DNA from 2 places in the Ideonella alba genome. Region 2 is predicted to be linked to the other one. Evidence: predicted binding sites of a transcription regulator. Region 2 holds the regulator's gene; the other holds the start of a gene.
The links. The regulator sigma-54, encoded in region 2, starts transcription at its own class of promoters, with help from an activator protein. The targets are predictions, from matches to a motif close to TGGCANGNAANCTGCTTT.

Region 1: the regulator sigma-54 is predicted to act here: its motif matches at 10,342-10,359, upstream of adh (aldehyde dehydrogenase).

What each region holds. Positions count from the first base shown of each region.
Region 1 is NZ_JAGQDD010000009.1:15,722-30,548, forward strand. It holds gene KAK03_RS13290 (xanthine dehydrogenase family protein molybdopterin-binding subunit) at 1-669, shown strand, start outside; gene ppk1 (polyphosphate kinase 1) at 756-2,819, shown strand; gene KAK03_RS13300 (SixA phosphatase family protein) at 2,820-3,305, shown strand; gene KAK03_RS13305 (ammonium transporter) at 3,505-4,707, shown strand; gene KAK03_RS13310 (sensor histidine kinase) at 4,697-6,028, opposite strand; gene KAK03_RS13315 (response regulator transcription factor) at 6,063-6,425, opposite strand; gene KAK03_RS25410 (methyl-accepting chemotaxis protein) at 6,664-8,148, shown strand; gene KAK03_RS13325 (sigma-54-dependent Fis family transcriptional regulator) at 8,172-10,112, opposite strand; gene adh (aldehyde dehydrogenase) at 10,422-11,942, shown strand; gene KAK03_RS13335 (DUF779 domain-containing protein) at 12,048-12,437, shown strand; gene KAK03_RS25520 (PAS domain-containing protein) at 12,514-12,927, shown strand; gene KAK03_RS13345 (response regulator) at 12,948-14,827, shown strand, end outside.
Region 2 is NZ_JAGQDD010000018.1:87,729-102,555, reverse strand. It holds gene KAK03_RS19645 (PsiF family protein) at 37-348, opposite strand; gene KAK03_RS19640 (serine/threonine-protein kinase) at 515-1,891, opposite strand; gene argS (arginine--tRNA ligase) at 2,052-3,752, shown strand; gene KAK03_RS19630 (SPOR domain-containing protein) at 3,749-4,426, shown strand; gene KAK03_RS19625 (thiol:disulfide interchange protein DsbA/DsbL) at 4,523-5,167, shown strand; gene lptA (lipopolysaccharide transport periplasmic protein LptA) at 5,349-5,912, shown strand; gene lptB (LPS export ABC transporter ATP-binding protein) at 5,930-6,691, shown strand; gene KAK03_RS19610 (RNA polymerase factor sigma-54) at 6,747-8,261, shown strand; gene KAK03_RS19605 (THUMP domain-containing class I SAM-dependent RNA methyltransferase) at 8,321-9,544, shown strand; gene KAK03_RS19600 (hypothetical protein) at 9,548-9,859, opposite strand; gene KAK03_RS19595 (DsbA family oxidoreductase) at 9,909-10,565, opposite strand; gene KAK03_RS19590 (hypothetical protein) at 10,751-12,658, shown strand; gene KAK03_RS19585 (ATP-dependent helicase) at 12,672-14,735, opposite strand.

The DNA of each region.
Region 1 (14,827 bases), on a different contig from region 2:
CCGATGCGCCTGACCGTGCACCATCCTAAACAGAACGTGCCGGTGCTGTGGTGGCGCAGCGTGGGCAGCACCCACACCGCCTTCGTGATGGAGACGCTGCTCGACCAGATCGCCCGCGAGACGAACCAGGACCCGGTCGCCTACCGGCTGGCCCTGATGGGCGACAAGCACCCGCGCCACCGCGCGGCGCTGGAGCTGGCCGTGGCGCGCAGCGGCTACGGCAAGACGCCGCTGCCCGCCGGTCGCGCCTGGGGCGTGGCGCTGCACGAGTCCTTCAATTCGGTGGTGGCCTATGTGGTCGAGGCCTCGCTGCAGGGTGGCCGGCCGACGCTGCACCGGGTCACCGCGGGCGTGCACTGCAACCTGGCGGTCAACCCGCGCACGGTGGAAGCCCAGGTCCAGGGTGCGGCGCTGATGGGCCTGGGCATGTGCCTGCCTGGCGCGGCGATCACCTTGAAGGACGGCGTGGTGGAGCAGCAGAACTTCGGCGACTACACCGTGGCCCGGATGAGCGACATGCCCAGCTTCTCGGTGCACATCGTGCCCAGCGCCGACGCGCCCACCGGCATGGGCGAGCCGGGCCTGCCGCCGCTGGCACCGGCCTTTGCCAATGCCGTGGCACGTCTGACCGGCAAGCCGATCCGCCGATTGCCCTTTGATGCGGCCTGAGCCCGGGTCTGGCGTGTGACAGCTGGCCGGCGGTCTGCCGGCCAGCTGTCACGGGAGCGTCACGCGGTCTTCATACACTGCCCGGCATGACCCGTCCGGACCATGCCGTGCCCCTGCTCGACCGCGAGCGCTCCCTGCTGGAGTTCAACCGCCGCGTGCTGGCCCAGGCGCGCCGCCCGGACGTGCCGCTGCTTGAGCGGCTGCGCTACATCACCATCGTCTCGTCCAACCTGGACGAGTTCTTCGAGGTGCGCTTTGCCGACGTGGTCGAGGCCGCGCGCAGCGGCACCAGCGCACCGGGCAGCCTGGCCAGTGTGGCGGCCGAGGCCCATGCGCTGATCGACGAGCAGTACGCGCTGTTCAACGACGAGGTGATGCCGGCGCTGGCCGCCCAGGGCCTGCGCATCGTCAACCATGCCGAGCGTGACCCGGCCCAGCGGCGCTGGGTCGAGCGCTTCTTCGAACGCGAGGTGCGACCGCTGCTGATGCCGGTGGTGCTGGACCCGGCGCATCCGTTTCCGCTGGTGGCCAACAAGTCGCTGAACTTCATCGTCCAGCTCTCGGGCCAGGATGCCTTCGGGCGCGAGAACGCGATCGCCATCGTCAAGGTGCCACGCGTGCTGCCGCGGGTGATCCGCCTGCCGGCGGAGGTGTGCGCACCGGGCCAGCAGGTCTTCGTGATGCTGACCAGCGTGATGCGGGCGCACCTGGAGGCGCTGTTCCCGGGGCGCACGGTGGAGGCCTTCTCGCAGTTCCGAGTCACCCGCGACTCCGACCTGGATGTCGACGAGGAGGACGTGGCCAACCTGCGCCAGGCCCTGCGCTCGGGTTTGAGCACCCGCCATTACGGCGAGGCAATCCGGCTGGAGGTGGTCAACACCTGCCCCGAGGCGCTGTGGCGCCTGCTGCTGGAGCAGTTCGATCTGCCCGATGCCGCCGTCTACCGCGTCAACGGTCCCGTCAACCTGGTGCGCCTGAACCAGCTGATCGACCAGGCCGACGATCCCGGTGGCCTGCGATTTCCGGGTTTCGAGCCACGTTGGCCCGAGCACGGCTGGCCGCGCGGCGAATCGGTGTTCAACCTGCTGCAGCAGCGCGACCTGCTGCTGCACCACCCCTTCGAGAGCTTCGAGCCGGTCGTCGAGTTCCTGCGCCAGGCGGTGCACGACCCCGAGGTGCTGGCGATCCGCCAGACGATCTACCGCACCGGCGACAAGTCGGTGCTGGGCGACCTGCTGGTCGAGGCGGCGCGGCGCGGCAAGGAAGTCACGGCGGTGGTCGAGTTGAAGGCCCGCTTCGATGAAGAGGCCAACATCAACTGGGCCGAGCGCCTGGAGGCCGTGGGCGCCCAGGTGGTGTACGGCGTGGTCGGTCTGAAGACCCACGCCAAGCTGCTGCTGGTGACGCGCCGCGAGACCGACCGCCGCGGTCGCACCCGCCTGCGCGACTACCTGCACCTGTCGACCGGCAACTACAACCCCAAGACCGCGCGCTTCTACACCGACCTGGGCATGCTGACCGCTGACCCGGCGCTGTGCGCCGACGCCGAGGGGGTGTTCCAGCAGATCGCCAGCCAGGCCCGGGTGCGCCCCCCGCGTCAGCTGCTGACGGCCCCCTTCGTGATGCAGGATCGCCTGCTGGGTTGCCTGCGCCGCGTGGCCGATGCTGCCCGCGCCGGCCGGCCCGCCCGCGTGGTGCTCAAGTGCAATGCGCTGACCGACCTGCCGCTGATCGATGCGCTGGTGCGCGCCGCCCAGGCCGGCGCCGAGATCGATCTGGTGGTGCGCGGCGCCTGCATGCTGCCGCCCGGGCTGCCCGGCTGGACCGAGCGGGTGCGGGTGCGCTCGATCGTCGGCCGCTTCCTGGAACATTCACGGATCATCTACCTGCGCTGGGGCGATGCCCCCGACGAGGAGCAGCTGTGGCTGTCCAGCGCCGACTGGATGAACCGCAACATGACCCGCCGCGTGGAAGTGGCCTGGCCGGTGCGCGATCCGGCGCTGCGCCAGCGCGTGATCGACGAGGCCCTGGTGCCCTACCTGCACGATGCGCGGGATGCCTGGCAGCTGCGTTCCGACGGCCGCTATGAGCGGGTCGGCACCGACGGGCCGGGCGCGCAGACCGCTCTGCTGCGCCGCTACGGGGGCTGAATGGACCTGATCCTGTGGCGCCATGCCGAGGCCGAGGAACTGGCCCCCGGCATCGACGACCCGCACCGCGGCCTGACCCCCCGCGGCCTGAAGCAGGCGCGGCGGGCCGCCGAGTGGCTGAACCGGTTCCTGCCAGCCGGCACCCGTGTGCTGAGCAGCCCGGCGCTGCGCTGCCAGCAGACGGCCGCCGCGCTGGAGCGGCGGGTCAAGCTGGTCGAGGCCTTGTCGCCCGAGGGCAGTGTCGAGGGCCTGCTGGCCGCGGCGCGCTGGCCCGAGGCCCGCGAGCCGGTGCTGGTGGTCGGCCATCAACCGACGCTGGGGCTGGTGGCGGCCTACCTGATGACCGGCGCGCGCCTGGGCGCCGACGCCGGCACGCTGCGGCCCTGGGCGGTCAAGAAGGGCAGCGTCTGGTGGCTGCGCCATCGCCCGCGGGAGGAGCGGGGCGAGGTGGTGCTGGTCGCGGTGCGCACGGCCGAAATGATGTGAGCCGGCACTGACCTACATGGCGCACTAAACAGGTGCGAAAGCGCACTGTAGGTGGGCGCATTCGCGCGGCCGTGGTGCGCATCCATGCGCCGCGGCGCGGTGCAACGGGTGCCTGAGTGCACCAACGCGGGCACATCGATTGCTTTCCTGGTGCGGTTTTCGCGCGGCCGTGGTGCGCCGCCCCCACCGGAGAGTCACGATGGATCAGGTCAAGCAGGGCACCGACGCCCTGTTCATTTTGCTCGGCGCCATCATGGTGCTGGCCATGCACGCAGGCTTCGCCTTCCTGGAGCTGGGCACGGTGCGCAAGAAGAACCAGGTCAATGCCCTGGTCAAGATCCTGGTCGACTTTGCCGTCTCGACCATCGCCTACTTCTTTGTGGGCTACACCGTCGCCTATGGCGTCGACTTCTTCAGTGGTGCCGAGACGCTGGCCCAGAAGAACGGCTACGAGCTGGTCAAGTTCTTCTTCCTGCTGACCTTTGCCGCGGCGATTCCGGCCATCGTCTCGGGGGGCATCGCGGAGCGGGCCCGCTTCCAGCCGCAGCTGCTGGCCACGGCGCTGCTGGTGGGCTTCATCTACCCGCTGTTCGAGGGGGTGGTCTGGGGCGGCAAGTTCGAGCTGCAGGCCTGGCTCAAGGGCGTGGCCGGTGCCGAGTTCCATGACTTCGCCGGCTCGGTGGTGGTGCACGCGGTGGGCGGCTGGATCGGCCTGGCCGCGGTGCTGCTGCTGGGCGCGCGGCAGAACCGCTACCGCAAGGACGGCGCGATGAGCGCGCATCCGCCGTCGAGCATTCCCTTCCTGGCGCTGGGCGCCTGGATCCTGGCGGTGGGCTGGTTCGGCTTCAACGTGATGAGCGCGCAGACGATCGACAAGATCTCGGGCCTGGTGGCGGTGAATTCGCTGATGGCCATGGTCGGCGGCACGCTGGTGGCGGTGGTGATGGGCAAGAACGACCCCGGCTTCGCCTACAACGGCCCGCTGGCCGGCCTGGTGGCGGTGTGCGCCGGATCCGACCTGATGCATCCGGCCGGCGCGCTGGTGGTGGGCGGCGTGGCCGGGGCGATCTTCGTCTCGCTGTTCACGCTGACGCAGAACCGCTGGAAGATCGACGACGTGCTGGGCGTCTGGCCGCTGCATGGCCTGTGCGGCGCCTGGGGCGGCATCGCCTGCGGCATCTTCGGTCAGACCGCGCTGGGCGGACTGGGGGGCGTCACGCTCGGCGCGCAGCTGATCGGCACGCTGGCTGGTGTGGCCTGGGCCTTTGCCGGCGGTCTGGTGGTCTATGGCGTGATCAAGGCGGTGCTGGGCCTGCGCCTGAGCCAGGAGGAAGAGTACGAGGGCGCGGATCTGTCGATCCACCGCATCGGCGCCACGCCCGATCGCGAAGTCAGCTGGTGAGTTCGGCGGCCTCGAGGGCCTGAACCGCCGGGGTCTGCGCCGCCCCACAGACGGGCAGCCACACCGAGAAATGGCTGCCCACGCCGGCCTGGCTGCGCAGGTCGATGCGGCCGCCATGGTGCTGCACGATCTCCTGCACGATCGACAGGCCCAGCCCGGCACCGAGCAGATGGCCGGACGGGTCGGCGCGGTAGAAGCGCTCGAAGGCGCGCTGCTGCTGCTCGGCCGTCATGCCAATGCCCTGGTCGCTGACCGTGGCCACCGCCCAGTCCTGGCCGTCCAGGTGCTCGTGGTGCAGCTGCAGCTGCACCGGTGCGGGTGCGATGGAGTACTTCAGGCCATTGGCCAGCAGGTTCACCAGCGCCTGGCGCAGCCGCGAGGCGTCGCCCATGACCCACAGCGCCTGCTCGCCGCAGGCGCACTGGAGCCGCTGGTCCTCGTCGGGCGACTGCGCCGATTCGATGGCCTCGCTGGCGATCTCCCGCAGGTCACAGGGCTGGCGCTGGAAGTCGGCGTCGCCGCGGGCATCCAGGCGCGCCAGGTCCAGCAGCTCGTCGACCAGGTGCTTGAGCACGCCCGCCTGGCGGTGCACGACGCTGCAGACCTGCTGCCGGCGCTCCTCGCTGAGCCGGCCGCTGGCCAGCAGTTCGGAGAAGCCGTAGACGCTGGCCAGCGGGGTGCGCAGCTCGTGCGCAGCGGTGGTCAGGAACTCGCTTTTCAGGCGCTCCACCGCGGTCTCGTGGGTGATGTCGCGGAAGTAGTAGACCCGCTGACTGCGGTCCTCGCGCGAGGTGCGCAGCAGGGTGCGCAGCGGCGGCCCGGCCAGCTCGATGCGGGCGTCGCCGTCCAGCAGCGGCGGCATCGGGCGCTCGTCGCTGGCCAGTCCGGCCAGCCATTCGTCGGTGGCGGCCTCGCTCAGGCCCAGCAGTTCCTGCGGCCGCAGGCCGAACAGTTCGCTGAAGGCCGGATTGGTGAAGACCAGGCGCAGCTGCCCGTCGGTGTCGCGCTCGAACACCAGGACGGCGTCGGGCGACAGGCCACTGACCGCGTCCAGCCAGCGGGTGCGCGCGGCCACCTCGTCGCCGCGGTCGGCGGTGGACCGCTCGGCATGCCAGCGCAGGCTGGATTGCCGCCACAGCAGCAGGGCCAGCAGGCCCGCGGCCGGCAGGGCCAGATGATCGGACAGGCCGGCAGCCAGCACCAGGCCGATCACGGCCGCAGCGGTCAGCCAGGGCCGCCCCAGCCCGCGCGCCAGCGCGCCGTCCGGTGCACCGACGACTCTTGGCGTGCGACGACGGCGGTGGTGTTCGATGACTTCCACGCAATGCTTCCCGCAGTTCGGTGGGCCGGTGGTGTCAGAGGCTGCGCCGCACGACCTGCAGCAACTGGCGCGGGCTGAACGGCTTGACCAGGTAGTCGTCGGCACCGGCGCGCAACCCGGCCTGGCGGTCGGCGGCACCACTGCGCGCCGACAGCATCACGATGCGGGTGCGCTTGTGCGCCGCATCGCCCTTGAGCTTCTGGCACACGCCGATGCCGTCGATCGAGCCCGGCATCATCACGTCCAGCAGCAGCAGGTCGGGCTGCAGCTGGCGGGTCATCTGCAGCGCGGACTCGCCATCCTCGGCCTCGTGGATTTCGAAGTCGCTGGCTTCCAGGCTCATGCGGATCAGTTCGCGGATGTCGGGCTGGTCCTCGACGATCAGGATGCGCTTCATGGGTGGGGTCCTCAATGCAGGCGTTGGCCGTGTCTGTCATTCACCCGGGCGTGGCGCGTACCCGCCACCAGGGTGCCTGAGCGGACTCTAGGGCGCTTGCGGCACGCCGAAGCCCGCATATACGGCCCCACAGCGGTGCATATCGCCAGACGCTGGGTCGCGGGATCCCCGTAAGCTGCCCCCCATTCCTCAACCCTGACCCAGCCGCGCCCGTCGCGGCGGCTGGACCTGTTCCGAGATGCCAAGCTCCAACGCTTCCTTCCTGCCCGGCCTCGCCGTCCTGGCCTTGCTGGCGCTGCTGGGCGTTCATGCCACGCCCGGCGACGCGGTCTGGCTGGGTCCCATGGTCGGTGTCGCCCTGGGCATCGTGTGGTGGGCCTGGCGCCGCTGGCGTCGCCTGGACACGGTGGCGGTCGGCATGGCGCAGGTGCTGATGGCCGTGGCCTGGCAGGCGCTGGGCCCCGACATGGCCCAGGGCGCGCTGGTGTCGATGCTGGCGCTGAGCCTGCTGCCGCCGCTGCGCAGCCTGCCACTGCTGGTGGCGGCCACCGTGGCGCTGGTGGCCACGCCGCTGCTGCTCTCGCTCAGCGGCCTGGTTGCGATGCCGCTGCAGCCCTTGCCGCTGCTGCTGGTGCTGGTGCAGGGGGCGCTGCTGTCGACCCGTACCTTGCACCTGGGCCGCCAGTTCGCCGAGAACGCCGATGTCACCTTCCTGGTCCGGGCGATGGGCCAGCAGGGGCCGATCCGCCTGAACCTCAGCGCGGTGCGCGCCGAGTCGACGCTGGGCAAGCGCCTGCGGGACCTGCAGGACCGCATGGCCGGCGCGCTGCGCGAGGCCCGGACCGCGTCGTCCGAGGTGCAATCGGCCTCGGCCGAACTGGCCCAGGAATCCCACCAGCTGACGGCGCGCACTGAGCGCGGCGCGGCCGGGCTGCGCGACGCCGTCATGACGCTCGAGCAGATCAGCGTGATCGTCAAGAGCAGCGCCGATGCCGCGATGGAAGCGCGCAGCACCGCCGAGCATGCCTCCAAGCAGGCCGAACACGGTGCCGAGCTGTTCGGGCGCGTGGTCCACACGATGCGCGACATCGACGCCTCCTCGCGCGAGATCGCCGAGATCATCAGCGTCATCGATGGCATCGCCTTCCAGACCAACATCCTGGCCCTGAATGCCGCGGTCGAAGCGGCGCGTGCGGGCGAGCAGGGCCGCGGATTCGCGGTGGTGGCGGCCGAGGTGCGCTCGCTGGCGCTGCGCTCGGCGTCCAGCGCATCGCAGATCAAAGGACTGATCCAGCGCTCCAACGAGACGGTGCGCCAGGGCTCGGACCTGGTCGATGCCGCGGGAACGGCGATGGGCGAGATCGTGCGCTCGGTGCGCAACGTGGGCGAGGTTTTCGCCACGCTGTCGGCCGACACCAGCGAGCACGCCGGCAGCATCGAGACGGTCACGGGCGCAGTGCGCGAGGTGGACGAGCTGACGCGCGACAACGCCGCGATGGCCGCTTCGCTGGGGCGCATCGCCGGCGCGCTGCACAACCGCGGTCAGCAGCTCGAATCGGTGCTGGGCGCCTTCCGGCTGGGCGATGGCGACGCGCCGCCGTCGACGGCACCGGTCTCGGCAGGGGCACCGATGGCCTCGGCACCGGCGGCGAACCTGTCGCCATCCGCGGCCTCGTCCGCACCGGCCGCCGACGCCACCGCCGACGCCGTCGAGTACTTCTGAGCGCCGCTGCTGGCGCGACCCGCTCAGTGGCCGCTCTGGCGCAGACGCCGGTAGAGCGTGTTGCGGCTCACGCCCAGACGGCGCGCCGCTTCCGACACATTGCCCCGGGCCAGGGCCATCGCCGCCTCGACCTGCTGGCGCTCCAGTTCGCGCAGCGTGCCTTCGGCCGCCGCAGCGCCTGGCGCTGAGGCCGTGCGTTCGCGCAGCTGGCGCAGGTCCTCGGCCAGATCGTCGGGCAGATGCTCCCAGCCGATCTCGTCCTCGCGCTCGTCCATCAGGGCGCAGGCGGTGCGCAGCGCATTCGCCAGCTGGCGCAGGTTGCCGGGCCAGGCGTAGCGGGCCGCCAGCGTGGCCAGCTCGGGTGAGAGCACGGTGGCCAGGCCGGGACGGATCTCGCCCAGCAGGCGCCGCACCAACTCGGCCAGGTCCTGGCGGTCGCGCAGTGCTGGCAATTGCAAGGCCAGGCCATTGATGCGGTAGTACAGGTCCTCGCGGAAGCGGCCGGCCTTCATGTCCTCGCGCAGCGGCCGGTGGGTCGCACACATCAGCTGGATGTTCACCGGAACCGGTTTGCCGCCACCCAGCGGTGTCACCTGGCGCTCCTGCAGCACGCGCAGCAGGCGGCCCTGCATCGCCAGCGGCATGTCGCCGATCTCGTCCAGGAAGAGCGTGCCGCCATCGGCTTCGCGGATGCGGCCGGGAGCGCCGTCACGGTGGGCGCCGGTGAAGGCGCCGGGGCGGTAGCCGAACAGCTCGGCCTCGATCAGGGTGTCGGGCAAGGCCGCGCAGTTCACCGCCACGAAGGCCTGCTCGCGCCGCGGGCCGCTGGCATGCACGGCCCGGGCAAAGACCTCCTTGCCGACGCCCGATTCGCCCAGCAGCAGCAGCGCGATCGGCTTGCCCTGCACGCGCCGCGCACGTTCCAGCGCCGCGCGCAGCGCGCTGTCGCCGGTGTCCAGCGCGGCCAGGGCATCGGCCGCCGGGGGCAGCGCGGGTGCCGGCACGGGCGTGCGCAGCGAGGCCACGGTCTGCCGATCGGCTTCGGCGATCCACCACAGGCTGCGGCCATCGCGGGTCTGCGTGGCCTGTGGCTGGCGCAGGCCGCGGTGGGCGCTGGCCAGCAGCTGCAGCGTGTCCAGCGCCAGCAGGTCGGGCAGGCGACGGGCGGCCACATCGGCCCAGCCCAGGCCCAGCAGCTTCAGCGCGGTGTCGTTGGCGCCGACCAGCCAGCCGTCTTCGCTGAGTGCCAGCAGGCCCTCGGTCAGCGAGCCCAGGCCGTCGCGCTGGGCGTGCAGGCGCAGGCGCAGGCCCTGGCCGTGGCGCGACTGGAAGAGCCCGTGCTCGATCATGCGCACCGCCGAGCGCACCAGGCCCAGTGTGTGGCGGTGAAAACCGCGGTGGTCGCCCGACAGGTCCAGGGCGCCCAGCACCCGGCCGGTGGGGTCGTGGATCGGCGCGGCGGCGCAGGTCAGGAAGCCGTTGCGCTCCAGGTAGTGTTCGCCGGCATGCACCGACACCGGCTGCGCCTCCTGCAGCGCCGTACCGATCGCGTTGGTGCCGCGCCAGCGCTCGTGCCAGTTGGCGCCGGGGCGCAGCGCCACGCGCTCGGCGCGGTCGATGAAGTGGTCGTCGCCCAGCGCGTGCAGCAGCATGCCCTGGGCGTCGGCCAGGATGACCATGCTGTCGGTGTCGCGGGTCTGCTCGTGCAGGAACTCCATCACCGGGCGGGCGTGCGACAGCAGGTCGCGCTGCAGCTCCAGGGCCCGCGCCAGCTGGGCCGCAGAGGCGTGCGGCGTGCCGGGCGTGCGGCCGTCCGGCTGCAGGCCGGCGCTGGCGCAGCGCTGCCAGCTGCGCGCCAGCAGGGGTCCCAGCAGTTCGGTCGAAACCTCGCCGGAGTTGTTCAGCTGCCTTCGGGCCTCGCGCACATCGGCAGGGGGCAGGACGGGGGTGAGGGCGTGGTGCATGGTTCAGCCAAGGAACAGTCGCATCGACCTATGCAAACTCGTGCATGAGGGTGATCACCAGGGTTGGCGGCGGGGGGGGCCCATCTGGAGACGGTTTGTGCAGGATCTGCGGGGTCATCTGCGTCGTGTCGGAACAGGTGCGCCGGTGATCAGCCGGTGCTGCACAACGCGGTGCAGATTCCGGGCCCGCTTTGGACGGCGAAGGCGCGATTCCTGGCGGAACTTGCGCTGGCACAAACGCTGCGATGCGGCCGCCGCGCTGCGCAGTGAACGGTTCACGGCGCCGCAAGCCACCACAGGAGACACCCCATGCTGTATGCCCTTCCCGGCACTGCCGGCGCCCCGGTCCAGTACAAGGCCCGCTACGACAACTTCATCGGCGGCAAGTTCGTCGCGCCGCAGGGCGGCCAGTACTTCGATGTGATCACGCCGATCAACGGCAAGGTCTACACCCAGGCCGCCCGCTCCACCGAGGCCGACATCGAGCTGGCCCTGGACGCCGCCCACAAGGCCAAGGACGCCTGGGGCAAGACCAGCCCGGCCGAGCGCGCCAACATCCTGCTGAAGATCGCCGACCGCCTGGAAGCCAACCTGGAGAAGCTGGCCTACGCCGAAACCGTGGACAACGGCAAGCCGATCCGCGAGACCCTGGCCGCCGACATCCCGCTGAGCGTGGACCACTTCCGCTACTTCGCCGGCTGCGTGCGGGCCCAGGAAGGCGCGATCAGCGAGATCGACGAGAACACGGTGGCCTACCACCTGCACGAGCCGCTGGGCGTGGTCGGCCAGATCATTCCCTGGAACTTCCCGATCCTGATGGCCGCCTGGAAGCTGGCCCCCGCGCTGGGTGCCGGCAACTGCGTGGTGCTCAAGCCCGCCGAGAGCACCCCGGTGTCGATCCTGGTGCTGGCCGAGCTGATCGCCGACCTGCTGCCCCCGGGCGTGCTGAACATCGTCAACGGCTTTGGTCGCGAGGCCGGCATGCCGCTGGCCACCAGCAAGCGCATCGCCAAGATCGCCTTCACCGGCTCCACCGCCACCGGCAAGATCATCGGCCAGGCTGCGGCCGCCAACCTGATCCCCGCCACGCTGGAGCTGGGCGGCAAGAGCCCCAACATCTTCTTCGAGGATGTGGCCGATGCCGACGACGCCTTCTTCGACAAGGCGATCGAGGGCCTGGTGCTGTTCGCCTTCAACCAGGGCGAGGTCTGCACCTGCCCGTCGCGCGCGCTGATCCAGGAATCGATCTACGACAAGTTCATGGCCCGCGTGCTGCCGCGCGTGGCGGCCATCAAGCAGGGCAGCCCGCTGGACACCGACACCATGATCGGCGCCCAGGCCTCGGCCATGCAGATGGACAAGATCCAGTCCTACCTGGAGATCGGCAAGCAGGAGGGCGCCCAGGTCCTGATCGGCGGCAGCGCGGCCCAGCTGGGTGGCGACCTGTCGGGCGGCTACTACATCCAGCCGACGCTGTTCAAGGGCCACAACAACATGCGCGTGTTCCGCGAGGAGATCTTCGGTCCGGTGCTGGCCGTGACCACCTTCAAGGACGAGGCCGAGGCGCTGGCCATTGCCAACGACACCCCCTACGGCCTGGGCGCCGGCGTCTGGAGCCGTGACGGCAACCGTGCCTACCGCATGGGCCGCGGCATCCAGGCCGGCCGCGTGTGGACCAACTGCTACCACGCCTACCCGGCGCACGCCGCCTTCGGTGGCTACAAGGAGTCGGGCATCGGCCGCGAGACGCACAAGGTCATGCTGGACCACTACCAGCAGACCAAGAACCTGCTGGTCAGCTACAGCCCGCACAAGCTGGGCTTCTTCTGAGCCGGCCTGTTTCTTCGTGATCGGGACGCCTGTGGGCCTGGTCGGCCCCGGGCGATCTTGGCAGGGCAGCCTCCGGGCTGCCCTTTTTTCATCCAGGAGCACACGATGGACCCGGTTCAGCGCGTGGTGGCCACCGATGCCGCCCGAGACCTGCTGCAGCGGCTGCGCCAGCGCCACGGCGCGATCTTCCTCTACCAGTCGCACGGCTGCTGCGACGGCTCGACCCCGATGGCCTTCCAGCCCGGCGAGATGCGCCTCACGCCGGATGACCTGCACTACGGCGAGATCGACGGCGTGACGATGTGGGTGGGCCGCACCCAGGCCGACTACATGCAGGGCACGCAGCTGATCCTGGATGTCGGGCAGGGCAGCCTGGGCAGCTTCTCGCTGGAGGATGCTGAGGGACTGCACTTCAAGGCCCGCACGCGGCTGTGGACCGACGCCGAGGCCGCCTGGCTGGCCGCGCACCCGCTGCCGGGGCTGGCGACGGGCTGAGACTCGCCAGCGGCGCCGTGCTGCGGCATCATCGGGCCGGTCCGCCGCACCGATGCCGTACCGAGAGGGGCTGCCGATGGAGAGCACACCGAGCGAGCGACGCTCCGAGACCGACGCCGAGCCAGGGCGCTTTCGCCGCCTGATCGAGGCCGCGCCCGTGGCCATCGGCGTGTCCGCCGGCGAGCGGGTCGTCTATGGCAACCCCGCCTTTCGCCGCCTGTTCGGCCTGGCCGATGGGGTGGCGATCGAATCACTGCAGGTGCCCGACCTGATCGCGCCGTCGGCCCGCCCGGAGATGGCCCGCCGCAGCGCCAGGCCGGCCTGGCGGTCGAGGACGGCTACGAGACCATCGGCCGGCGCCTGGACGGCAGCGAGTTCGAGTGCCACATCTCGGTCACCGACGTACCCTTCCGCTCGGAGCAGGAGACGCTGGTCTTCGTCGAGGACATCTCGGCCCGCCGCCGCGCCGAGCGCGAGCTGCGGGCCCTGAACCAGGGCCTGGAGCAGCGGGTGGCTGACCGCACGCTGGAGCTGGAGGCGAGCAACGAGGCGCTGCTGCTGGCGCGCGACGAGGCCCACGCGGCCGGTCGCGCCAAGGCTGACTTCCTCGCCCACATGAGTCACGAAATCCGCACGCCCATGAACGCCATCATCGGCCTGTCGGGCCTGGCGCTGCGCGATGAGCAGCTCGGCCCGCGCAGCCGCGAGTACCTGCAGCACATCCAGTCGGCGGCGCAGTCGCTGCTGGGCATCCTCAACGACGTGCTGGACTTCTCCAAGATCGAGGCCGGCAAGCTGCAGATCGAGCACGAGCCCTTCGTGCTGCAGGAGGTGCTCGACCGGGTCACGTCCATCGTCGGCCACGGGGCCTCGGACAAGGGCCTGGACTTCCTGCTGCACACCGCGCCCGATGTGCCGCGCGAGCTGGTCGGCGATGCGTTGCGCCTGGGCCAGGTGCTGCTCAACCTGTGCGGCAACGCAGTCAAGTTCACCGAGCGCGGCGAGATCGTCGTCGTCACCGTCAAGGCCGAGGCCCAGGACGGCGACGGCTGGCGCCTGCGCTTCAGCGTGCGCGACACCGGCGCCGGCATGGACGCCGAACAGCAGGCCCGCCTGTTCCAGCCCTTCGAGCAGCTCGACGCCTCCACCACGCGGCGCCATGGCGGCACCGGCCTGGGCCTGGCGATCAGCCGCCAGCTGGTGGAGCGCATGGGCGGCTCGATCTCGGTGCGCAGCGAGCCGGGGCGGGGCAGCGAGTTCACCGTGCTGCTGCCCTTCGGTCGTGTGCCCGGCGCAGCGTCCGAGCCGGCCTGGCCGCAGGCGGGCCAGGGCCGCCAGGTGCTGGTGCTGGATGACAGCGCCGCCGCGCGCGCCATCCTGGCCGACCTGCTGGGCGCCATGGGCTGCGGCGTCAGCCAGGCGGGCACGGTCGACGAGGCCCGGTCCCTGCTGGCCGGGCACCCCCACGACCTGGCCTTGATCGACTGGCGCATGCCCGGCATCGACGGGTTCGAGGCCGCAGAGCGCCTGCGCCAGCACCTGGGCACCGCCTGCCCGCCGCTGGTGATGGTCACGGCCTATGGCGACCAGGGCGTGGCCGCGCGTGCGCGCGAGGCCGGCTTCAGCGGCTACCTGGCCAAGCCGGTGACGCCCGAGACCCTGTTGCCCCTGCTGCAGCAGCGCGCCACGGTGGTGCTGCGCCCCGCGGCGGCCCCGCCGCCCGAGCTGGCCTGGCTGCGCGGCCGCCATCTGCTGCTGGCCGAGGACAACGCGCTCAACCGCCTGGTGGCCGCCGACCTGTTGTGCGACGTGGCCGGCGCGCGGGTGGACATGGCCGTCGACGGCGAGCAGGCGCTGGCGGCCGCGCTGGCGGGCACGCACGATTTGGTGCTGCTGGATGTGCAGATGCCTGGCCTGGACGGCCACGAGGTGGCGCGCCGGCTGCGCGCGGCCTGGGGGCCGGGCCGGCCGATCCTGGCCATGACCGCCCATGCGATGGCGCGCGACCGCGAGCTGTGTCTGCTGGCCGGCATGGACGACGTCATCGTCAAACCCTACGAGCCGGTGCAGTTGTTCCGCACGCTGGCCCACTGGCTGGGCTGGCGGGCCGACGACGCGGCCGCCCCGCAGGCGCTGCCCGCGGTCACCGGTGGCGTGGATTTCGGCCTGGGTCTGCAGCGCTGCATGGGGCGCGAGGACCTGCAGCGCCGTCTGCTGCAGGCCTTCGCCCAGGCCCATGCCGGGGACCGCGAGCAGTTGCTCGAGGCGCTGGCGCGCGGTGAACTCGACCGTGTCGGCCGGCTGGCCCACACCGCCATGTCGGCAGCCGGTGCCATCGGGGCGCTGCGCCTGCAACAGCAGGCCGTGGTGCTGGAGGCGGCGGCGCGCAG
Region 2 (14,827 bases):
GCCTGCCAGGCGCGACCGGCAGGGAGCGTGGGGGCCTTACTTACCCAGGCAGTCCTTCATGAAGGCCTTGCGCTCATCGCCCTTGAGCGCCTTGGTCTTGGCGTCGGCGTTGCAGGTCTTCATCTTCTCTTGCTGGGCGGTGTGCTTGTCCTTGCGGGCCTTCAGGCACTCGGACAGGAAGGCCTTGCGCTCGTCGCCCTTCTTGTCGCCGGCCTGCTGATGGCATTCGCTCATCTTGTTGCGCTGGGCGGTCTGGGCAGCCGACGGGCCGGACGCGGGCGCGGCGCTCTGGGCAGCGGCGGTGAAGGCACAGGCGGCCAGCGCGATGGCGGTGAACAGATGCTTCATGGGGTCCTTCCTAGCAAGGTGTGCAGATGCGTGGTGGGTGAACCGGTCCCCGGTCACACTGGCCGGGGTACCTGGGTTCACAACGCAGGTTGCGCTTCCTCGGTGGACAACACAAGCCCCCGACGGGGGGATGCGTTGAATGCGACGCCCGGGTGTCGGCGCCCGGCTACAGGATGCGGCGCGGATGCGCCATCGCTTCGTGGGCGGCGTGCAGCCGGCGCACCAGCACCTTGATGAAGGCGCCGTCGAAGCGGTGGCGGGTCTCGGTGCTGAGCTCGGCCAGCGCATCGGGGGTGAACGAGATCGTCGTGCAGGGCTCGCTGACGATCACGTCGGCGGCGTGGCGACGCAGCTCGGGGCTGGGCGCCAGGTAGGCCATCTCGCCCACCGAGGTGCCGGCACCCAGGCGCGCCACGCGCTGGCCTTCACGGAAAACCTCGACCTCGCCCTGGGCGATGATGTGGAACTGCCGCCCCTGCTGGCCGCGCTTGTAGATGCGGTGGCCGTAGTGGAAGCGCTGCCAGCGCGCACGCCGCACCACCTCCCACAGCTGCACGTCGCCGAAGTCGGTGAAGAACTCCAGCCCGCGCAGCAGGTTGAAGCGCTCCGAGTCCATCACCTGCTGCAACCGGCCGCGCGGCACCTGGTGGTTGACGATCAGCGCCGAGAGCTGCTGCGCGAAGAGCTGCCAGTTGGCCGGCCGGTCCTCGCGCGACTTGGCCAGCGCGCCGCAGATCACCTGCGACAGCTCCTCGCCCACGCCGGCGCGGCAGCCGGTCAGCGGCTCGGGCGGCACATGGCAGATCAGGTTCAGCAGCGCGCCCTGCGACTCGGCCTCGAAGGGCGGCCGGCCCGCCACCAGGTGGTAGAGCACCGCGCCCAGCGAATAGATGTCGGCGCGGCAGTCCAGCGTGGCGCCATCGAGCTGCTCGGGCGACATGTAGGCCAGCGAGCCCACGCGGTGCACCTGGGTGCGGTCGCTGGTCAGGTTCAGTGCGCTGCCGAAATCGGTGAGCTTGATGTCGGTCAGCTCGCCGGCTTCCTCGACGGTCAGGATGTTGGCCGGCTTGACGTCGCGGTGGATCACGCCCTGGCGCCACACGTAGTCCAGCGCCATCGCGCACTTGAAGCCGATTTCCACCACCTGCTCCAGCGGCAGCAGGCGGTCGGGCGCGCAGTGGCCGCGCAGCGTGTCGCCGGCCACGTACTCCATCACCAGGTAGGCGCGACCGTCGGGCTCCTCCACGGCATCGTAGAGCTGCACCACGTTCGGATGGTTCAGGCGGCCGACCAGCGCGGCCTCGGCGGCAAAGAAGTGGGCCGCGAAATGCTGCTCGGCGGCGCTGCGGCCAGCCAGGGCCAGGGTGCGCTTGATCGCCACCTCGCGCTGGTGGAACTCGTCCCAGGCCAGGAAGACCTCGCTGGTGGCGCCCTCGCCCAGCTTCTTGATCACCTTGTACTTGCCGATCATCCGCAGCGCACCCTCCCGGGCCTGCGGCACGGTGGATTCCAGATGGCGGGACAGATCAGAAAGGTCGGACACGGCGGCGGCAGGGCAGGCGGCAAGGCGGGCGCAGCCCGCCCCCGGTCCCGGGGTACGAACGGCGCTCCCATGGTGCCCGGGCCGCGCGGCGGCAAAGCGGCGAACAGCCGGGCGCCGACCCGCCAGATCGGGCGGGGCCCCCAACCGTAGAATCGGGCCCATGATCCAAGCCAAGGCAGAGCTCCAGGCCGCGCTGGCCGCCGCCGTCGCGCAGCTGGCCCCCGACGCCGCCCTCACCCCCGTCTTCGAATCCCCCAAGCAGGCCGCCCACGGCGACCTAGCGATCACCGCCGCCATGCAGCTGGCCAAGCCGCTGAAGGCCAACCCGCGGGCGCTGGCCGAGCAGCTGATCGCCGCGCTGAAGGCCCAGCCCGCGTTCGAGCGCTGGGTGGCGGCGCTGGAGATCGCCGGCCCGGGCTTCATCAACCTGCGCCTGAAGGACAGCGCCAAGCAGGCCGTCGTCGCCGAGGTGCTGGCCGCCGGCAGCGCCTTCGGCCGCCAGCCAGCCAACGGCCGCAAGCTGATGGTCGAGTTCGTCTCGGCCAACCCCACCGGGCCGCTGCACGTGGGCCACGCCCGCCAGGGCGCGCTGGGCGACAGCCTGTGCCACCTCTTCGAGACCCAGGGCTGGGACGTCACCCGCGAGTTCTACTACAACGACGCCGGCGTGCAGATCGCCACGCTGGCCACCTCCACCCAGTGCCGCATCCAGGGCCTCAAGCCCGGTGACGACGGCTGGCCCGAGAGCGCCTACAACGGCGACTACATCGCCGACATCGCCGCCGACTTCCTGGCCAAGAAGACGGTGACGGCCGACGACCGCGCCTTCACCGCCTCGGGCGACCCGGCTGATCTGGACGGCATCCGCCAGTTCGCCGTGGCCTACCTGCGCCACGAGCAGGACCTGGACCTGCAGGCCTTCGGCGTGCAGTTCGACAGCTACTTCCTGGAAAGCAGCCTCTACACCAGCGGCCGCGTCGAGCAGACGGTGCAGCGCCTGGTGGACGCCGGCAAGACCTACGAGAAGGACGGCGCGCTGTGGCTGCGCAGCACCGACGACGGTGACGACAAGGACCGCGTGATGCGCAAGTCCGACGGCTCGTTCACCTACTTCGTGCCCGACGTGGCCTACCACGTGACCAAGTGGGAGCGCGGCTTCAGCAAGGTCATCAACTGCCAGGGCACCGACCACCACGGCACCATCGCCCGGGTGCGCGCCGGCCTGCAGGGCGTGGGCGCGGGCATTCCCCAGGGCTACCCGGACTACGTGCTCAACACCATGGTGCGGGTGGTGCGCGACGGCGCCGAGGTGAAGATCAGCAAGCGCGCCGGCAGCTACGTCACGCTGCGCGACCTGATCGACTGGACCAGCAAGGACGCGGTGCGCTTCTTCCTGATCAGCCGCAAGGCCGACACCGAGTTCACGTTCGATGTGGACCTGGCCCTGAAGCAGAACGACGAGAACCCGGTCTTCTACGTGCAGTACGCGCACGCGCGCATCTGCTCGGTGCTGGCCCAGGCCGCCGACAAGGGCCTGACGCCCGAGGGCGCCGACCCGTCGCTGCTCACCGCCCCCACCGAGCTGGCGCTGATGCTCAAGCTGGCCGACTACCCCGGCATGCTCACCAGCGCCGCGCGCGACCTGGCCCCGCACGACGTGGCCTTCTACCTGCGCGACCTGGCTGCCGCCTTCCACAGCTACTACGCCGCCGAGCGCTTCCTGGTGGACGACGCGGCCCTGGCCCGCGCCCGCTTAGGCCTGCTGGCCGCCACCCGCCAGGTGCTGCGCAATGCGCTGGCGCTGCTGGGCGTGGGCGCCCCTGACCAAATGTCGCGCGACGCCGCGCCGGAGACCGCATGAACCGCACCCCCCCGGCCGGCGCCCAGCGCGGCGGCACCTTCGTCGGCATCATCATCGGCCTGCTGATCGGCCTGGGTCTGGCGCTGCTGGTGGCGCTGTACATCGCCAAGGTGCCGGTGCCCTTCGTCGAGAAGGTGCCGCACCGCACGCCCGAGCAGGACGCCGCCGAAATCGAGCGCAACCGCAACTGGGACCCGAACGCGCCGCTGGCCGGCAAGCAGGCCGGCAAGCCGGTGAACGACGCGGCGGCCCCGGCGGCCAGCGCCCCGGCCACGGCGCCGGCCGCGCCGGCCGTGGTGCCTGACAAGCGCGCTGCCGCGTCGGCGCCCAGCCCGACCGCCCCCGCGGCCGAGCCGGCCAAGCCGGGCCGCGACCCGGCCGCCATCCTCTCCGGCCAGAGCCCCGCGGGCACCGACGCGGCGTCCAAGGACCCGTTCGTCTACTTCGTGCAGGCCGGCGCCTATTCCAACGCCGACGATGCCGAACAGCAGCGCGCCCGCCTGGCCATGCAGGGCATGACCGCCAAGGTCACCGAGCGTGAGCAGGGCGGCCGCACCGTGCACCGCGTGCGCCTGGGCCCCTACGACACCCGCGCCGAGGCCGAGGCCCTGCAGGACCGCCTGAAGGCCGGCGGCGCAGAAGCCGTGCTGGTGCGCCTGGAGCGTCCGCACTGAGGCCGCCGGCGGGCACCGATTGAACTTCCGGTCATCGCCACGGTCGCACCAGGCGTTGACACCTCACTTTCCTTGGCAGCACACAGGACGAACGACATGCTGAACCGGCGCGAATTCACGGGGGCCCTGGTGGCCGTTGGCGGTGTGGCCACCACCAGCCTGGCCCAGGCCCAGGGCGGCCCGGTCGAGGGCACCCACTACATGCGCCTGGCCAGCCCGGTGCCGGTGTCGGTGCCCGGCAAGGTGGAGGTGCTGGAATTCTTCATGTACAGCTGCCCGCACTGCTTCCAGTTCGACCCGGCGCTGGAAGCCTGGGTCAAGAAGCAGCCCGCCGACGTGGCCTTCCGCCGCGTGCCGGTGGCCTTCCGCCCCAACCTGGAGATCCACCAGCGCCTGTACTACGCGCTGGAGGCGCTGGGCCAGCTGGAAGCGCTGCACACCAAGGCCTTCAACAGCATCCACGTCGAGCACAAGATGCTGCTCAAGGACGAGGACGTGGCCGCCTGGGGCGCCGCCAACGGTCTGGACGGCGCCAAGCTGCTCGACACCATGAAGTCCTTCTCGGTGGCCGGCAAGGTGCGCGCCGCCAAGCAGACCATGGAGGCCTACCGCGTCGACGGCGTGCCGATGCTGGCCATCCAGGGCCGCTGGACCACCTCGGGCTCGACCGCCGGCACCCACGAGAAGGCGCTGGCCGTGGCCGACTACCTGGTCGCGCAAGCCCGGAAGACCAAGACCTGACCCCCTGGGCTGGCCGCTGCGCGGCGTCACCCCTCCGCCGGGGCCCGGTGCACGCCGTGCGACGCCCGCGCTGAGCCCCAGGCTGGCGCACTGACCCCGCTGGGGCTGTCTTTTTCGTGCCAACGGGCTGGCGCTCGGGTGCCGGGGCCGTAGAATGGTCTGCAATTTCCGTGCCGCAGCCATGTCCCGCCGCCCTCCCCTCTGTCTGATCGCCGCGCTGGCGCTGCTGGCCTGCGTGCCGGCCCGGGCCGAGCGGGCCGACCGGACCAAGCCGCTGGTGGTGGAGAGCGACGGCAAGAAGGCCGCCTCGGTGGACCTGAGCAAGCGCACCACCACCGTCGTCGGTAACGTGGTGATCACCCAGGGCACGCTGCAGATCAAGGCCGACAAGGTGGACGTGCGCGAAGACGCGCCCGGCCGCTTCAGCGCCACCGCGCTGGGCAGCGCCGCCCAGCCCGCCACCTTCCGCCAGAAGCGCGACCGGGTGGACGAGGTCATCGAGGCCCAGGCGCTGCGCATCGAGTACGACGGCGGCGCCGACCGCATCCGCCTGGTCGGTGAGGCCCGCATGCGCATCCTGCGCGCCGGCCAGCCGGCCGACGAGGCCACCGCGGCCGTGATCGTCTACGACCAGCCGGCCGACACGCTCACCTTCGAGGGCGGCAGCCCCGGCAGCACCGCGGCGTCCAGCCGCCCGCGCCTGGTGTTCGTGCCACGCGCCGACAACCCCGAGGCCCCGCGTTGACCACGGTCGCTCCGGTCATGGCGGCCGCCGCTGCCAGCGTCAGCCGTCTGGAGGCCACCGGCCTGCGCAAGGCCTACGGCGCGCGGGTGGTGGTCAAGGACGTGCACCTGTCGGTGGGCGCCGGCGAGGTGATCGGCCTGCTCGGCCCCAACGGCGCCGGCAAGACCACCACCTTCTACATGGTGGTCGGCCTGCTGCGCTGCGATGCCGGCGAGATCCACATCGACGGCGAGCCGGTGCACCGCAAGCCGATCCACCAGCGCTCGCGCATGGGCCTGTCCTACCTGCCGCAGGAGGCCTCGATCTTCCGCAAGCTGACGGTGGACGAGAACATCCGCGCGGTGCTGGAGCTGCAGTACGGCGCCGACGGCAAGCCGCTGTCGGACAGCGAGATCCAGTCGCGCCTGGACGGCCTGCTGAACGACCTGAGCCTGACCAGCCTGCGCGACTCGCCGGCCCCGGCGCTGTCGGGCGGCGAGCGCCGCCGCGTGGAGATCGCCCGCGCGCTGGCCACGCAGCCGCGCTTCATCCTGCTGGACGAGCCCTTCGCCGGGGTCGATCCGATCGCGGTGATCGAGATCCAGCGCATCATCCAGTTCCTCAAGGCCCGTGGCATCGGCGTGCTGATCACCGACCACAACGTCCGCGAGACCCTGGGCATCTGCGACCGCGCCTACATCATCAGCGCCGGCACCGTGCTGGCCGAGGGCACGCCCGCCCACATCGTCGAGAACCCGGACGTGCGCCGGGTCTACCTTGGCGAGCACTTCAGAATGTGACCATGACGGCCCTGCTGTATTCCCTGCCCGTCATCCCGGCTGAGCGGCGAGCGCGATGAAACCGACCCTGCAGGTCCGCCTCTCGCAGCACCTGGCGCTGACGCCCCAGCTGCAGCAGTCGATCCGCCTGCTGCAGCTGTCCACGCTGGAGCTGCACCAGGAGGTCGAGCAGATGCTCGACCAGAACCCCTTCCTCGAAACCGAGGACGAAGGGCCCGGCTTCGAATTCACCTCGGTGGACCGCGCCAGCAGCACCAGCCAGCGCGAAGAGGCCGACAGCGCCGGCGCCTCGGTGGGTGAAGGCGGCGACGAGTCCGCCGGGGTGGACAGCGCCGACTTCGGCACCACCGAGCGCGACGACTGGGAAAACGGCACCGAGCGCGACGACTTCGACGGCATCCGCGAAACCCCCGGCACCGGCAGCGGCCAGGGCAACGACGACGACTTCGAGCCGCAGGAGCGCAGCGTCAGCGGCCCCACGCTGCAGGAGCACCTGCGCCAGCAGCTGCTGGGCATGCGCCTGTCGCCGCAGGACGCCGCCGCAGTGCATGTGCTGATCGAGTCGCTCGACGAGGACGGCTACCTGGATGGCACGCTGGAGGACATCGCCGAGCGCGTGGCCGACAGCCTGGGCCTGGGTGACCTGGACGACCGCGACGAGCTGCTGGACCAGCTGCGCTGCGGCCTGGCCTGGCTGCAGAGCATGGAGCCCGCCGGCGTGGGCGCTGCCAACCTGGGCGACTGCCTGTGCCTGCAGCTGCGCCACCGCCCCGCGGGCCCGGCGCGCGACTGCGCGATGGCCATCGCCCGCAGCCACCTCGAGCTGCTCGCCCGGCGCGACCTGAAGAAGCTGGCCAGCGCCACCGGCGCCGACGAGCCCACCGTCAAGGCCGCGCAGGCGCTGATCGTGGCCTGCGAGCCCAAGCCCGGCCGGCCCTTCTCGCCGGCCGAGAGCCTGATCGTGGTGCCCGATGTGATCGTCGTGAAGAGCGGCCGCAACTGGAAGGTCACGCTCAACCCCGACGTGATGCCCAAGCTGCGCGTCAGCGAGCTCTACGCCCAGGCCATCCGCGGCCAGCGCGGCGGCGGCAACCTGTCGGCGCGGCTGCAGGAAGCACGCTGGTTCATCCGCAACATCCAGCAGCGCTTCGACACCATCCAGCGCGTCAGCCAGGCCATCGTCGAGCGCCAGAAGGCCTTCTTCACGCACGGCGAGATCGCGATGAAGCCGCTGGTGCTGCGCGAGATCGCCGACGAGCTGGGCCTGCACGAATCCACCATCTCCCGCGTGACCACCGCCAAGTACATGGCCACGCCCTTTGGCACCTTCGAGCTGAAGTACTTCTTCGGCTCCAGCCTGAACACCGACGCCGGTGGCAACGCCAGCTCCACCGCGGTGCGGGCGCTGATCAAGCAGTTCGTCGCCGCCGAGGACATCAAGAAGCCGCTGTCCGACAGCCAGATCGCCGACATGCTGGAAGAGCAGGGCATCCAGGTGGCGCGCCGCACCGTGGCCAAGTACCGTGAAGCCTTGAAGATTGCGCCGGCCAACCTGCGCAAAGCCATGTGAACACCCCCCGCCGCGTCACCCGCAGCGACGCGCCGGCCGCCGCCCTCGGCCCCGGCGTGATGTTCCTGCCCTGCGCCGCCGGGGTGGAGCCGCTGCTGGCCGATGAATGCGCGCGTTTGCTGCCCGAGGGCACGAATGTGGAGGCCAGCCGCGGCGGCGTCTTCGTCGATGGCACGCCTGAGGACGCGCTGCGCCTGAACCTGGGCAGCCGCCTGGCCCAGCGCGTGCTGTGGCAGGTGGCCGGCGGCGTCTACCGCGACGAGCGTGATCTGTACGACCTGGCCCGCCAGGTCGACTGGACCCGCTGGATCACCCCCGCGCAGACGCTGCGCGTGGACACCAGCGCCTGGCGCAGCCCGCTGCACAGCCTGAACTTCGCCGGCCTGAAGATCAAGGACGCGGTGTGTGACGCGCTGCGCGACGCCACCGGCGAGCGCCCCAGCGTCGACACCCGCTTCCCCGACCTGTCGCTGGTGCTGCACCTGGGCCCCGAGCATGCGCAGCTGAGCGTGGACCTGTCCGGCGAAGCCCTGTTCAAGCGCGGCTGGCGCGAGGCCAAGGGCGAAGCCCCGCTCAAGGAGACGCTGGCCGCCGCCATGCTGGCCGCCGCCGGCTGGCAAGGCCGCGAACAGGACGGCCCGCTGCTCGACCCCTGCTGCGGCGCCGGCACCATCGCCATCGAGGCCGCGCAGATCGCCTGCGGCATCGCCCCCGGCGGGCAGCGCCGCTTCGCGTTCGAGAAGCTGCTGCCCTTCAAGCCGCTGCTGGGCACCTGGGGCCAGATGAAGCGCGCCGCCGAGGCCGCCGTCCACGCGCCCGCGGTGAAGATCTACGCCGGCGACGTGAGCTTTCGCATGACCGACTTCGCCACCCGCAACGCCGAGCGCGCCGGGGTGGCCCACGCCATCGAGTTCAAGACCGCCGACGCGCTGCAGCGCCCCGCCCCCGCCGAGGCCGGCACCATCGTGATGAACCCCCCCTATGGCGAGCGTATTGCGCCCAAGGGTTCCGGCCAGGGCACCGGCGGCGTGCGCGGCGAGGTGATGGGCGAGCGCTTCGAAGGCGCCGCCGACGCCGGCGAGTTCTACGCCCGCCTGGCCGCCCACTGGAAGAAGGCCTACACCGGCTGGACCGCCTGGGTCCTCACCCCCGAGGCCAAGACCCCCAGCCTGATGCGCCTGAAGGAAAGCCGCCGCGTGCCGATGTGGAACGGTCCGATCGAGTGCCGGATGTTCCGGTTTGATCTGGTGGCGGGGTCGATGCGCAAGGATGCGGCAGGTTGAAGCTCAGCGCTTGACCACCGGCCTGCCCGTGAGTGTGGCCAGATAGCGCGAGACGCGGTCGTGCTGAGCCGTCATGCGCTCGGCCATGCCCTTTTGCGGCGTGGCCAGCAGGCGGTCCATCGACGCCGAGGTGATCGTGGCCACCGCCACCGGCGGCACCACGCTGCGGTCGACGTAGACCTCGTACTCGTAGCCGCCAATGGTGGCGATGTGGTCCACGGTCGCGGTGCGTGCTGCGACGGCTTCGCTCAGGGCCCGACGGGCCAGATCCGACGGTTCCTGGGCGCACACGGCGGCGGACAGGGACCAGGCCATCACGGCGCTCAACCATCGTGTCACGAGGTGCCGCCTGTCTGTGCCGGCTTCAGGCCGCGGCCGCCCCGGCCGCCTGCCGCAGCGCCTGCGCAAACACTTCGGGCGGCTGCCCGCCGCTGACCAGGTACTGGCGGTTGATCACCACCGCGGGCACCGAGTGGATGCCGGCCTGCTGCCACAGCGCCTGCTCCTGGCGCACCTCGGCGGCGTAGCGCTGCGGATCGTCGATCACTGCGGCGGCCTCGGCGGCGTCCAGCCCGGCCTCGGCCGCGGCGGCGCGCAGCACCGCCGGGTCGGCCGGGTTCAGGCCGTCGCGGTGGTAGGCCAGCAGCAGCGCCTGCTTCAGCGCCTTCTGTTCGGTCTCACCCACGGTGCCGGCCCAGTGCAGCAGGCGGTGGCCGTCGAAGGTGTTCCAGATGCGGGTGCGGTTGGCGGTGCGCATCGGAAAGCCCAGCGCTTCGGCGCGCTGCTGGATCATCTGCGCGGCGCCGGCCAGTTCCTCGCGGCTGCGGCCGTACTTGCGTGACAGGTGCCCGGCGATCTCCTCGCCCTCGGGCGGCATCTGCGGGTTCAGCTCGAAGGGCTGGAAGCGCAGCGATACCGGGCCGATCTCGGGGCCTACCTGGGCCAGCGCCTGCTCCAGCGAGGCCAGGCCGATCGCGCACCAGGGGCACACGATGTCGGAGACGAACTCGATCTGCATCATGGCCCTAGTCTAGGTCCATGGCGCGCTCACTTATGATCGACGGCACATCGACCTGACAAACAACAGGGGGAGACATGATGCGATGGACAGGATGGCGCGCGGCGCGCCGGGCAGGGGTGACTGTGCTCTGCGCAGTCCTGGTGGCCTGCGGAGGCGGTGGCGGTGGAGGCGGTGGCTCGGATCCTGTGACGCCGCCAGGCGACACGACCAGTGGCCTGCTGCCCACTGCGCCGGCGGTCGGCGCGACCCTGCATGTCGACGCCACCGTCCTGCGCCCGCTGCGCGACGGCACGGTCAGCGTCTACCGGGGCCGCACGATCAACTCGGGCGCGACCACCGAGTACGACAACACCGTCACGCAAAGCGTCAGCGGCACGCGTCTGCTGGACCAGGCCAGCAATGACCTGGGCCAGGGGCCGGCCACGGCCGATCCGGTCGTCGTGGCCAACGGCCGGGTCACGATGAACACCAGCATGCCCTGGACCGACGGCGGCCCGCAGAACCCCTTCGAGCTGGTGCTGCTGAGCTCACCGGTGCGGCTTGGCGAGCGGCATGTTGCCATCGACAAGCGCTACACCGACGTGGGCACCGATCTGGATGGCGACAAGCTGAATGACCAGATGGATGTGGCCATCTGGACCCTGGTGAAGTCCGAGGACACGATCGATCTGCCGCAGCGCAGCGACGTCAAGGCCGTGCGTGTGGACACCGAGATCCGGCTGCGTGCCCGCTACAGCAGCGACGGCTCGACCAGCGATGTCGTCTCGGCCACGGTCTCCGAGTGGTACGCACCGGGACTGGGTCTGGTCCGGCGAACGCTCGATCTGCCCGGCTCCATCCCCCGCGCCCAGGCCGAGGAGGTGCTGGTGACGATGGATGCGCTCGACACCGGCCTGGGTTACACGCCGCTGCAGGTCCAGGTTGGCGCCAGCGGCTCGCCGGTGGCGGGACAGACCCTGCCCGAGCCCCGCGCCGCGGCAGCCTGGGACAGCCACGCGGTGGTGGCCACCAGCATCCCGGGCCGCAGGGCGTCAGAAGGTCTGGCCTTCAGCCAGCTCGATGCGCGCGGACAGGTGATCAAGACCGCGGTGTTCCGCAGCCAGGACATCCTGGAGCCCGGCAACGCCGTCGTCGACGTTCAGCTGCTGGCCACGCCCGATGCCCTGCTGACCGTGCTCTCCTCCAGCCGCGGCAGCCGCCTGCTGAGGCTGGACACCACCGGGCAGACGCGGCTGGATGCCGGCAGCGTGGCGCTGGTCAGTGGTCCGCTGGAAGCGGACTACGACAGGGTCCTGACCACCGCAACCGTGGTGGGCAACACGCTGTGGTTGGCCTGGATCGCCCCAGACGGTCAGAACAGTCAGTTTGAAGACCTCTACACCCAGTTCATGCGTGCGTTCGATCTGCGTGGGGTCCCGCTGGGGCCGGTGCTGCGGGTGGCCACCAGCACCAACCCGCTGGGCTGGCGCGCCCGGCGTCTGGACGCCGCGCCAGAGGCGGGCGTGCTGAGCTTTGCCGAGGTGGAGGCCAGCAGCGACGCCTGGCAACTGGCCCAGGCCCGGCCGACCGATCAGACGCTGGCGCCCCTGGTCAGCCTCCGTCCGCTGCCGGGCACCAACGGCGTCTGCGGAACCGCGGGCCCCTACAGCGGCCGTATGCAGGTCCAGGCCCTGGGCAGCACCTCCTTGCTGCTGTGCCAGACCTCGTTCAATCACCTGGGCCTGGCTGACCTGGGCAGCCAGCTCACCGTGCCGCGCGACGGCTCGGGCCGCCTGAGTGCGAGCTCGCTGCTGGGTGCGGATTGGACAGCCCGGGGCGCCCTGGTGGACCTGGGCGCCAGCGCGCAGACCCTGGCCCTCGGCGCTGAGCAGTCCGGACGCCTGTTCAGCTGGGACACCCAGGACAGCCGCTTCTACCGGCTGGCCGAGTTGCCGCTGGTGGCGGGCCAGACCGACGCCGCGCATGTGCGCACGCTGGCCCGCTGGTCGTCGCTGGGCGCCGGGCCAGCGTATCTGATGCCCATGGGCAACCGGGTGCTGGTGATCAACCGCCAGACCGATGGGACCCTGAGCACCCACATCGCCTGGCGCTGACCCCGGGGTGGCCTCACCAGGCCGATCGCAGCCGCGCCCGCAGGTCCAGCGGCGGCCTGGTGGGCGGGCCCTTGGCGGCCTCTGCCGCTGCCTCGGCCGCACGGGCGCGGCGCGCTGGTGAATCGGCCTCGAACAGCGGCAGCAGCGCCTCCGGGATGAAGCGCGTGCGGCCGCCGTACAGGTGGCGCTCGCCCATCGCCCGCTGCTGGGTGACATAGAAGCGCTGCGGCACGATCAGCTGCAGGTGGCGCTTGGCGCGGGTCATGCCCACGTAGAGCAGGCGGCGCTCTTCCTCCAGCTGCTGGGCGCTGCCGGTGGACAGGTCGGACGGCAGGCAGCCGTCGACCATATTCAGCAGGTACACCGCCTGCCACTCCTGGCCCTTGGCCGAGTGCAGCGTGGAGAGGATCAGGTAGTCCTCGTCCTTCAGCGGCGGGCCGCTTTCGTCGCTGGTGGCTTCGGGTGGGTCCAGTGTCAGCTCCGTCACGAAGCGCTCGCGGCTGGCGTGGCCGGCGGCCAGCTGCAGCAGTTGCTGCAGGTCCAGCGCGCGCACCGCGGCGTCTTCCTCGTGCAGGCGCTCGAGCTGCGGCAGGTACCAGTCGATCGCCAGCGCCAGTTCGTCGGGCCAGCCGCGCTGGCCGCTGCGCAGGGTCTGGCACAGCGTGGCGAAGGCGGCCAGGTCGGCACGCGCGGCGCTGGGCACGCGCGCGGCGGCCAGGGCGGCCCAGGGTTCGGGTGAAGCGTCCATCGCGTCCAGCAGCGCCGCGGCGCGGCCCGGGCCGATGCCGGGCAGCAGCGTCAGCAGCCGAAAGCCCGCCAGCCGGCTGCGCGGGTTGTCGATCCAGCGCAGCAGCGCCAGCAGGTCCTTGACGTGGGCCGCCTCCAGAAACTTCAGGCCGCCGAACTTGACGAAGGGGATGCGCCGGCGCGCCAGCTCCAGCTCGAGGGCGGCGCTGTGGCTGCCGGTGCGAAACAGCACCGCCTGGCTCTTGAGCTTCAGGCCGCCTTCGCGCAGGCGCAGCACCTCGTCGGCCACCCAGCGGGCCTGCGCGGCTTCGTCGTCCACCGCCACCAGCAGTGGCTTTTCGCTGCTGGCGCGGGTGCTGAAGAGCGTCTTGGCGAAACGCTCGGGGGCGAGCGCGATCACCGCGTTGCTGGCGTCCAGCAGCGGCTGGGTGCTGCGGTAGTTCTCGGCCAGCGTCACCACCTGCGCGGGCGGCGTGAAGCGGGCGGGGAAGTCCAGGATGTTGCGCACCTCGGCGGCGCGGAAGCCGTAGATCGCCTGCGCGTCATCGCCCACCACCGTCAGGCCCTGGCCCTGCGGCTTGAGGGCGCGCAGGATGGCTTCCTGCAGCCGGTTGGTGTCCTGGTACTCGTCGACCAGCACATGCGTGAAGCGCGCCTCCAGCGCGGCGGCGATCTCGGGGCTGGCCTGCAGCATCTCCAGCCACCACAGCAGCAGGTCGTCGTAGTCCAGCGTCTGCTGGTCCAGCTTGGCGGCGACATAGGCGCCAAACAGGCGGCGCAGCGCGGCCTCGTGCGCCACGCACCAGGGCCAGTGTTCGCGCAGCAGCGCGTCCAGCGGCTCGCGGCTGTTCACCGCGCGCGAGTAGATCGCCAGGCAGGTGCCCTTCAGCGGAAAACGCTCGGTCGTGTGGTCGGCCACGCCGGTCTGCTGGCGGCACTGGCCCATCAGGTCCTCGGCGTCACCGCGGTCGATGATGCTGAAGGTCGGCGGCAGGCCGATGGCGTCGGCGTGCTCACGCAGCAGCCGCGCGCCGATGCCGTGGAAGGTGCCGGCCCAGGGCAGCAGCGGGGCGCGCGCGGTGGGCGGCAGGCCCAGCGCCTGGTGCAGCAGGCGGCCGGCGCGCCGGGCCAGTTCCTGCGCGGCGCGGCGCGAGAAGCTCAGCAGCAGGATGCGCTGCGGATCGGCCCCGTCCTGCACCAGCCGCGCCAGGCGCGCGGCCAGCGTCATCGTCTTGCCCGAGCCGGCGCCGGCGATCACCAGCAGCGGTGCGTCGCCGTGGTCCACGGCAGCCTGCTGGGCGGGGTTCAGGGCGGGAGTGCTGGCCGACATCGGTGGACAGCATACTGGATACATCCACAGCCCGCACAGCCCCTGACGGGCGCCCGCCAACCGGGCGGCTATGCTGCGCGGGCTGTCGCACG